DNA from 3 places in the Pseudoxanthomonas sp. 134C1 genome. Region 3 is predicted to be linked to each of the others. Evidence: riboswitches for the same ligand, from Rfam matches in the RefSeq annotation. Region 3 holds a riboswitch; each other region holds the start of a gene.
The links. Region 3 has a riboswitch for cobalamin ahead of AC3DEZ_RS00905 (ribonucleoside-diphosphate reductase subunit alpha). Riboswitches for the same ligand answer to the same signal wherever they lie in the genome.
Positions count from the first base shown of each region.

Region 1: linked by a shared signal. The riboswitch ahead of btuB (TonB-dependent vitamin B12 receptor) and the one ahead of AC3DEZ_RS00905 (ribonucleoside-diphosphate reductase subunit alpha) in region 3 are both predicted to bind cobalamin.
Region 2: linked by a shared signal. The riboswitch ahead of btuB (TonB-dependent vitamin B12 receptor) and the one ahead of AC3DEZ_RS00905 (ribonucleoside-diphosphate reductase subunit alpha) in region 3 are both predicted to bind cobalamin.

Region 1 covers NZ_JBYMTH010000010.1:7,021-10,292, reverse strand. The annotation lists gene btuB (TonB-dependent vitamin B12 receptor) at 1-1,790, opposite strand, end outside; cobalamin riboswitch at 1,897-2,132, opposite strand; gene AC3DEZ_RS16370 (OmpH family outer membrane protein) at 2,198-2,809, opposite strand; gene AC3DEZ_RS16365 (SapC family protein) at 2,847-3,272, opposite strand, start outside.
Region 2 covers NZ_JBYMTH010000008.1:415-3,686, reverse strand. The annotation lists gene cobT (nicotinate-nucleotide--dimethylbenzimidazole phosphoribosyltransferase) at 1-851, opposite strand, end outside; cobalamin riboswitch at 951-1,192, shown strand; gene btuB (TonB-dependent vitamin B12 receptor) at 1,319-3,154, shown strand; partial or broken gene AC3DEZ_RS14555 (hypothetical protein) at 3,200-3,272, opposite strand, start outside.
Region 3 covers NZ_JBYMTH010000001.1:205,234-208,505, forward strand. The annotation lists gene tatC (twin-arginine translocase subunit TatC) at 1-22, shown strand, start outside; gene AC3DEZ_RS00900 (hypothetical protein) at 152-820, shown strand; cobalamin riboswitch at 909-1,115, shown strand; gene AC3DEZ_RS00905 (ribonucleoside-diphosphate reductase subunit alpha) at 1,386-3,272, shown strand, end outside.

The DNA of each region.
Region 1 (3,272 bases), on a different contig from region 3:
TCGTAGCGCCTGTCGAACAGGTTTCCACCCGACAGCTGCAGGTTCCAGGCGGGGGCGAACGCATATCCCACGCGAAGATCCAGCAGGCCATAGCCACCCAGCCGGGTGGTGTTGGCCAGGTTGTCGTAGCGCTCGCCCACGCCGACGACGCTCGCGCCCAGGCTGAAGCGGCCGAAACGCCGATCCGCGTCGATGCGGCCACTGGCGCGCGCGCGGCGCGGCAGCACGTTGTCGTGATTCGGATTGTCGCCGTCGTTGCGCGGATCCAGGCGGGTCAGGCTGGCGCGCAGATCCCAATCCTTCACGCGCACCCCGCCCTCGGCCTCGATGCCGCGGATGCGCGCCCGATCGATGTTGTTCGGGCCACCAAAGTCGCCGAGCGAGGCATCGAACGCAATCATGTCGTCGATGCGGGTGTCGAAGGCATGCAGCGCCCAGCGCGCCTTGCCGTGTTCACCGCGCAGGCTCAACTCGAAACTGCGCGACGTCTCCGGACCCAGTTCCGGATTCCCATAACCGGGAAAGTACAACTCGTTGAAGGTGGGCGCCTTGAACGCCGTGCCGTAGCTCGCGCCCAGTCGCAACTGCGGGGTGAAGTTCCAGCCCCACAGCACGCTGCCCGTGGTTTCGCCGCCGAACTGGCTGTCGTCGTCGCGCCGCACGCCGGCCTGTACCGAATGATCGCCGAAGTCCTGCTGCCACTGACCGAACAGACCGCGGTTGATGCGGTGATCGCGCGCGTAGCGGGTATTGCTGTCCACCTGATCGGCGGACCAGTCGAAACCCAGGCTCAGCAGCCCGCCACCAACGCCCAGATCGGCCTGCAACGAGGCCAGTTTGCGGCGCGTGTCGAAATTGGAGGAATACACGCCGTCGAGGAAGTTCTCGCTCAGATCCGCGCTGGTTCCCGCGCTGGCGGTGATGCGGACCTGGTCGTTGGCGGCGTAGCGTATCCGTCCGCCCACCACCTGCTGGACGGTGTCGGCCTCGTTGTTGAGGCTGCCGTCGTATTCGTTGCGTCCTTCGGCGCGGAACAGCCGCAGTTCCGCATCCCAGTGCTCGTCGAAGCGATAGCCGCCCTGCAGGGTCAACGACGTGTTGCGGTAGCCGTCGCGGTCCGGATCGAAGTTACGGGTTCCCCGATAGGCATTGATGCCGTCGGTTTCCTCGTGTCCGGCCTGGATCGCATACCAGCCGCCGCCGGCTGCGTCGCCGCTCCGGCCGCCCGCGCCCACGGAAACCCGGCGGGTGCGCTCGCTGCCGACGGCCGCGCTGAAGTTGGGCGTGAACGCACCGTGCGGACGACGGGTGAAGATCTGGATCACGCCGCCCAGCGCCTCGGATCCATACAGGCTCGAGAACGGGCCGCGCACGATCTCGACGCGTTCGATCTGCTCGACCGGGATGTCCTGCAGCGACGCCCCGCCACTGGTGGCCGATCCCAGCTTGATGCCATCCACCAGCACGAGCACGTGATCCGATTCGGTGCCACGCAGGAACACCGAGGTGGATTTGCCGGGACCACCGTTGTTGGCGAGCGAGAACCCCGCCCGTCCGGTCAGCAGATCCGGCAGCGAAGCCGGCTGCAGGCGTTCGATTTCCTCGCGGTCGATGACGGTGACCGCGGCCAGCGTCTGATCCTGGGTCTGCGCGGTGCGGCTGGCGGTGACCACGACACCGTCGAGATCGGTGGGACTTTCGGCGAATGCCGGCGCGACGAGGAAAGGGGAAGACAGCAACGACGCCGCCAGGCGATGGCGACGGAAGAACGATTGCGGATGCACGGACACACTCCTTGACCGCGCCTGCCCGCGCGGGAACGTTGGATAAGGACAGGCGGAAAGGGAGTGTCATGGCAGCCCGACACGGATCGAGCCCCATGACATCGCCCACCGCATGTCACGTCGCTCAAAGGCCGGTCTCCGGGCTCGCGAGTGAAGCGTGGCCGTGGGCCGTGCTCCGGATCCGCGCCTTCCCATGCATCAAGCACAGTGGCTGTTTGCGGACCTTGTCTCGCCTACCGTTGCGGGGGCAGCTCCGGAATTGCCGATCATGCATGCACGATCAGGCGCACCGGATTCCCGTTTCAACCACCGGCCAGGCCGGCGGTCACCTCAGGCGGCGCGAGTATAGCAGTTGGCGGGAGTGCCGCTCCGGTGCCTTGCGTGGTGCCGGAGCGGTCTGGCAGTCGCGCTGATCAGCGGCCGACGGGCGCGGATGCCGCGGTGGTCTCGCGACGCAGCGTCACCGGAATCGACTTCACCCGCGCGTCGAGTGCCTTGACCACATCGGCGGTCAGGTCATGGCTCATGTTGCCGGCCAGCACGGTGCCGCGATCGATCAGCACGCCGCAGCCATGCTGCTTGTAGGCTTCGGCGATCAGCGGCTGCGCCGCGGTGGAAATCTGTTCCAGGACGCCTGACCGGGTCGCCTCGATCTCGCGCGAACGCTGTGCGGCGCGTTGCTGCACCGCCTGCGCTTCCTGCACGGCCTTGGTCTGCTCCGGCGTGAGTTTGTCGGCAGTGATGTTTCCGCGCAGGCCGAGACGCAACAGTTCCGACTCGGCGCGGCCCTTGTCACGCTCGATCTCGGCCTGCGCGTCGGTGACCAGCTTCTGCAATTGCACGCCGGCGTCCTTGCCGGCGGCGGCATTGGCGAACACCGCTTCGCGGCTGAGATAGCAGACGCCTGCCACCGCCGGACCTTCCATCGAGGCGACCCCGTCGGCGGCGTGCGCGGCGGCGGTGGAGAACGCCAGCACCAGCAGGATTGCGGTGCGGCGGTACATCGGGGTGAGGGACATGGACATGGCGATACCTGGTTCGAAGGGAATGAAGGGAAAACGCTCAGGGCGCCAGCAGATCGTTGAACCGGCCCAGCGAGGCCAGGTGAAAATGGACCAGCGCCAGCCAGCCCTTGCGATGCCAGTCGACGATCACCGCATCCGGCAATGCGGCGAACCGCTCGGCGTCGACCACATGGAAGCCATCGACACTGGAACGGCGGCCATCCGCGAAAGCGATGTTGGCGCTGCGTTCGATCAGCAGTCCCTGTTCGGCCAGGGCCGCGGCGAACAGGCGGGTGGCCTGGTCCTCGCGGGTGAAGGTGTCGCAGAACTGCAGGGCCTGCCGGGTCAGTTCGCTGAGCTGGCCGTCCTCGAACAGCGGGTTGCCCTCCTCGCCCGACCGGATCACCGCATCCGCGCCGGCATCGATGGCCAGCACGTAGCCATCCGGCTCTCCGGTCTGCACGAATACGAACGGATAACGGCG
Region 2 (3,272 bases), on a different contig from region 3:
GGCCGCACCTGCGGCTGCAGGCCGACCGCGGCCAACGCCGCCGCCGAGACGATGAAACCGTCCACCAGCACCGGCACGCCCCGCTGCGCGGCGGCGATCATCGCGCCGGCCATCGCGGCGATTTCCAGCCCGCCGACACGGCGCAGCGTTTCGCGCGCGGAATCACCACTGCCGGCGATGTGCGGCCGGTGCAGCGCCAGCGCGTCCGCGATCACCTGCTGCTTGTGGGCGATGCGATCACCCTGCAATCCGGTGCCCGCGCCAACCAGCTCGTCCAGCGGCAGATCCGCCAGCGCGCAGGCCAGCGCACTGGCCGCGGTGGTGTTGCCGATGCCCATCTCGCCGAAGACGAACAGATCCGCCTCCTCCGCCGCCTCGATGGCGCGTCGGCCGGCGGCCAGCGCATGCGCGAGTTCGTCTTCGCTCATCGCCGCTTCGACGCTGAAATCGCGGGTGCCGTGGCAGGGCTTGTCGGTCTGCACACCGGCGATGGCGTGGGTGGCGCGGGTGCCGGCATCCACCACCCGCAGCGGCAGGCCGAGTTCGCGCGCCAGCACAGAAATCGCCGCGCCGCCGTTGGCGAAGTTGTGCAGCATCTGCACCGTCACTTCGGAAGGAAACGCCGACACGCCCTGCGCCACCACGCCGTGATCGCCGGCGAACACGACCACCGGCACCCGTGCCGCCACGGGACGATCCCGATGTTGCAACGCCGCCAGTTCCACCGCCAGGGTCTCGATGCGGCCGAGCGAGCCCTGCGGCTTGGTCAGCTCGTCCTGGCGCGCGCGGGCGCGTTCGCGGTGTTCGGAAGAAGGTTGCCGGCAGTCGGCGTGGATCCAGTCCTGGGACACGTGCGGAGTTCTTGCGACGGAGGGAACCGGGATTCTACGGGAGCCGCCGCCGCCGCCCGGCCATCGGGACGCCGATGGGGCCGGGGGCGCGCTTCTGCTAGAATCTCCGCGCTTTCTGGTGACCCGCGGGCGGTTCCGCCCAGGGTTGAAACGGGAAGCCGGTGAACCCGCGCCCGCCTCTCCGGCGACGCGACGGGTGATTCCGGCGCTGCCCCCGCAACGGTAAGCGAGTCAGGACAGGGCACACGCCACTGTGCATCCGCACGGGAAGGCGCCCCGGCCGGCGATGGTCCGCCATCGCGCTCGCAAGCCCGGAGACCGGCCCGAAAGACGACTGGTTGCGACGCGGCGGGCGTTGCGGCGGCGAGCGCCGTGCGCACGGCCGTTTCCGCTGTCTTCCCGTTCCCGCGTTGCCGCCTCCCCCCGTTATGCCGCGCGGGAGCGCGCGGCGCATGGAGCCGATTGCAATGCCACCTATCCGTACCCTGTCCCTGGCCGTCACGCTGGCGCTTCCGGGCCTGGCCCTCGCCCAGAACGCCGCCACCGAGCTGGACGAAGTCGTCGTCACCAGCACCCGCACCGCGATCGCGCTGGAAGACAGCCTGGCGCCGGTGCAGGTCATCGATCGCGCCGACATCGAGCGCAGCCAGGCGACCTCGCTGCAGGATCTGCTGCGCGGTCGCGCCGGCATCAACCTGACCAACGCCGGCGGCCCGGGCAAGCAGACCTCGCTGTTCCTGCGTGGCACCAACTCCAGCCACACCCTGGTGCTGATCGATGGCGTGCGGGTGAATTCGGCCGATTTCGCCGCCGCCGCCATTCCGGATCTGCCGCTGGCGCAGATCGATCGCATCGAGATCGTGCGCGGCCCGAACTCCAGCCTGTACGGTTCAGAGGCCATCGGCGGCGTGATCCAGATCTTCACCCGCCGCAACCAGGGCGCCTACACGCCGCACTTCCAGATGGGCGGCGGCAGCAACGGCCTGCGCCAGGCCAGCGCCGGTTTCGGCGGTGGCGGCGAACGCGGCTGGTTCGGCGCGGATGCGTCCTACCAGCGCACCGACGGCATCAATGCCTGCCGTGGCTCGGCATCGCAGGGCCGAGGCTGCTACGCCGACGAACCCGACCGCGACGGTTACCGCAACGTTTCGGCCAGCCTGCGTGGCGGCTACAAGCTGACCGATACGCTGACCGCCGAAGCCAGCGCGCTGCGCGCCGAAGGCGCGAACCAGTACGACGGTTACTACAACTACACCGAGAACGTGCAGCAGGTGTTGAACGGCAAGGTCCGCTACGTGCCGACCGACCGCTTCGCCCTGACCGTCAATGTCGGCCGCAGCGACAACGAGACCGACAACTACCGCAACGAAGTCGACCACGACAGCACCCACAACACCCACCGCAACACCGCCAGCGCGCAGGCCGACATCGGACTGGGCCGGGATCAGCTGCTGACCGTCGGCGCGGACTGGTACATCGACCACCTCGACAGCACCACCGATTACGCCGCCGACAGCCGCCGCAACACCGCCGGCTTCGTCGAGTACCAGGGCAAGTTCGGCGCGCACCAGTTGCAGGCGAGCGTGCGCAACGACGACAACGAGCAGTTCGGCAACCACACCACCGGCAACCTCGGCTGGGGCATGGGTTTCGGCCGTGGCTTCAAGCTCAGCGCGACCTACGGCACCGGCTTCAAGGCGCCGACCTTCAGCGATCTGTACGACCCGTGGAGCGGCAACCGCGATCTGGAGCCGGAAAAGTCCAGGAGCCTCAACGTCGGCATCGCCCAGAGTGGCGACGCCTGGCGCTGGGCGCTGGATCTGTACGAGACCCGCATCGACGATCTGATCACCTATGACGGTACCCGCTTCAAGATGGTGCAGGTGGATGAAGCCCGCATCCGCGGCGCCGAGTTCACCGTCGACGTGACGCTGGCCGGCTGGGATCTTTCCGCCCAGCTCAGCCACACCGATCCGCGCAACCGCAGCGCCAGCAACAACGACAAGCTGCTGCCGCGTCGCGCGCGCGATACCGGCCGCATCGACGTGGACCGCCAGTTCGGCGACTTCCGTATCGGCGCGACCGTCAGCGGCGCGGGCTACCGCTACGACGAACTGAGCAACGCCACCCGCCTGGGCGGCTTCGCCACCGCCGACCTGCGGCTGGAGTACGCGGTCACCCCGGAATGGACGCTGCTGGCCAAGGTCGACAACGTGTTCGATTGCGCGTACGAAACCATCGCCTGGTACAACCAGCCCGGCCGCGAATACGGCCTGAGCCTGCGCTACCAGCCCAGGCGCTGATCGCGGAACCGCAACGAAAAGAGCCCGGCAACCGCCGGGCTTTTTTTACCTGCGCAAGACCGGCGGTGCATGGACCGGCGGCGCGGGTTCGGCCTGCGGCGGGTCCGGGCGCGTCGGT
Region 3 (3,272 bases):
ACGCACGCCGCGCGACGCGTGATCGCGTCAACCTGAACTCTTCTCCACATCGCTGAAGCCGTCCGCGGGATCCATTCACGCCGCGACGTTGCGGTTCATCCTGCCTTTGCCAGACTCGGCCGCGCTGGAGTGAACGAGAAGGAACACCGCGATGACGCAACGCTTGGGTGCGATCTGCCTGCTGGGCCTGCTGTCGGCCTGCCAGCCTGAACATCCGGTCGACACCGCGCGCGCCGCATCCGCCGCACGCGTGGCGGAAGCGCCGCCGCCGCCGGTGTCGGACGCCCAGGCGTCACGCATCGCGTTGCAGGCGCAGTTCGTCGACGAGGCGCTGGGCGTGGCTATCCTGCCCTTGCCGGGCTTCACCCTGCGCCGCGATTTCCGCCGCGATTATCTCGCGACCGACGACTGGAAGACGTTCGCCAAGCCGGACAGCCGCGGCAAGGCGCTGGCCGCGCTGATCCTGGACGGCTCCAACGAGATCACCGCGGCGGAATTGCGGCTGGGCATCAGCGATGATCCCGACGCGGTGGCCGCCTGCCTGGAGGTCTCCGACTCGGCATTGCCGTCACCGCGCGATGAAATCCGCATCGATGGCCAGCCGTTCCGGCATTTCCGCGCCAGCGATGCCGCGATGAGCCATTACCTGACCGTGGACGCCTACCGCGCCGTGCGCCAGGAGCGCTGCTACGCCATCGACCTGCTGGTCGTCGGCACCCGGCCGGAGGTCTACGATCCGCCGCGCACGCCGCCTTTCGATACCGCCACCGCGCAGGCGCGGCTGCGGGAAGCCCTGGGCGCCATCCGCTTCGTGAAATAGCGGATGCGTGGAACGCCCGTTGCTGCGAGGAGTGGCGTTCCACAGTCCATGCATCACCATATTTGGTGTTGACGCTCCCATGTGCCCCCACTATCTTGTGGCTGTCGGTTCTCCCGGTCGCACGCCGGGGGATGAAAAGGGAAGCCGGTCGAATGCCGGCGCTGCCCCGCAGCGGTAGGTGGAAACGAACCCGTCATTGGCACTGAGGCGCCTTGCCTTGGGAAGCGACGGGCTAGGAGGAAGCAGGGCTTCCGCGTCCACGAGTCCGAAGACCTGCCGACAGCCGCGCGTTGCACACCGCGCGGTGCCGGCCGCGGAATCTCCGGGGGGAGATGGCTGGTGAAGCAGGCCGGCCATCCGTTCCCACGGTCGCGGCCCCTGCGACGCCGCTTCCCCACCCTGATGCTCCATACGGCCTTCCGCTGCCTGCGAGGGACAGGTCGCCGCGTGCATCACGCATGGAGGAAGCCCCGTGACCCCGACCGATACCGCCGTCGCTGAAACCGACGTCTCCCCGTCCCAGAAGGACGCATTCCTGTTGACCTCGCCGCCCACCGCAACCGCGATGAGCGTGACCAAGCGCAACGGCAGCCGCGAGCCGGTGGATCTGAACAAGATCGTCCGCGCGGTGCAGCGCAGCTGCGAAGGCCTGCACGCCATCGACCCGATGCGCGTGGCCACCCGCACCATCTCCGGCCTGTACGACGGCGCGAGCACGCGTGAACTGGACGAACTGTCCATCCGCACCGCCGCGCTGCTGACCGCCGAGGAACCCGAATACAGCCGGTTGGCCGCGCGCCTGCTGGCCAGCTACATCGCCAAGGAAGTGACCGGGCAGGAAATCCATGCGTTCTCGCAGTCGGTGACGCGCGGCCATGAGGTCGGCCTGATCAACGATCGGCTGTTGAATTTCGTGCAGACCAATGCGCGCAAGCTCAACGACGCGCTGGATGCCTCGCTGGATCTGCATTTCGACTATTTCGGCCTGCGCACCCTGTACGACCGCTACCTGCTGCGTCATCCGCACACCCGCAAGGTCATCGAGACCCCGCAGCAGTTCTTCCTGCGCATCGCCTGCGCGCTCAGCGAGGACGTGTCCGAGGCACTGGCGCTGTACCGCCGCATGGGCAACCTGGACTACCTGCCCAGCTCGCCGACCCTGTTCAATTCCGGCACCACCCACGAGCAGCTGTCCTCGTGCTTCCTGCTGGACTCGCCGCAGGATTCGCTGGAGTCCATCTACCAGAAGTACGGCGACATCGCCCAACTGTCCAAGTTCAGTGGCGGCATCGGTGTCAGCTATACGCGGGTGCGTTCGCGCGGCTCGCTGATCAAGTCGACCAACGGCCATTCCAACGGCATCGTGCCGTGGCTGAAGACGCTGGATTCCTCCGTCGCGGCGGTCAACCAGGGCGGCAAACGCAAGGGCGCCGCCTGCGTGTACCTGGAAACCTGGCACGCCGATGTCGAGGATTTCCTCGAACTGCGCGACAACACCGGTGACGAATCGCGTCGCACCCACAACCTCAACCTGGCCAACTGGGTGCCGGATCTGTTCATGAAGCGGGTGGAGGCCGACCAGGAATGGTCGCTGTTCGATCCGCGGGTCGTGCCGGAGCTGACCGATCTGTACGGCGAAGCGTTCGAGCAGGCCTACCTGCAGGCCGAAACCCAGGGCAGGGCCGCGAAGGCGGTGCCGGCGCGCAAGCTGTACGCGCGGATGATGCGCACGCTGGCCGAGACCGGCAACGGCTGGATGACCTTCAAGGACAAGTGCAACCGCGCCAGCAACCAGACCCTGCGCGCGAACAACGTCATCCACCTGTCCAACCTGTGCACCGAGATCCTGGAGATCACCTCGGCGGAGGAAACCGCGGTCTGCAATCTGGGTTCGATCAACCTGGCCCGCCACTTCGACGAATACGGCGACTTCGATTTCGAGCGTCTGGCCGAAACCGTGCGGCTGGCGGTGCGTCAGCTGGATCGGGTGATCGATCTGAACTTCTACCCGATCGAATCGGCGCGTCGCGGCAACCTGCGCTGGCGTCCGGTCGGCCTGGGTTGCATGGGCCTGCAGGATGTGTTTTTCCGCAAGCGGCTGGCCTTCGACAGCGCCGAGGCACGCGCGCTGTCGCAGAAGATCGCCGAGACCATCTACTTCCACGCGCTGGAAACCTCGTGCGAGCTGGCCGAGGAACGCGGCCGCCATCCGTCCTTCGCCGACACCCGCGCCTCGGCCGGTGAGCTGCAGTTCGATGCCTGGAACGTGGCGCCGCGGGACGGCGCACGCTGGGACGCGTTGCGCGCTCGCATCCGCGAGCACGGCCTGCGCAACTCGCTGCTGATCGCGATCGCCCCGACCGCGACCATCGCCTCGATCGCCGGCTGCTACGAATGCGTGGAGCCGCAGATCTCCAACCTGTTCAAGCGCGAGACGCTGTCCGGCGATTTC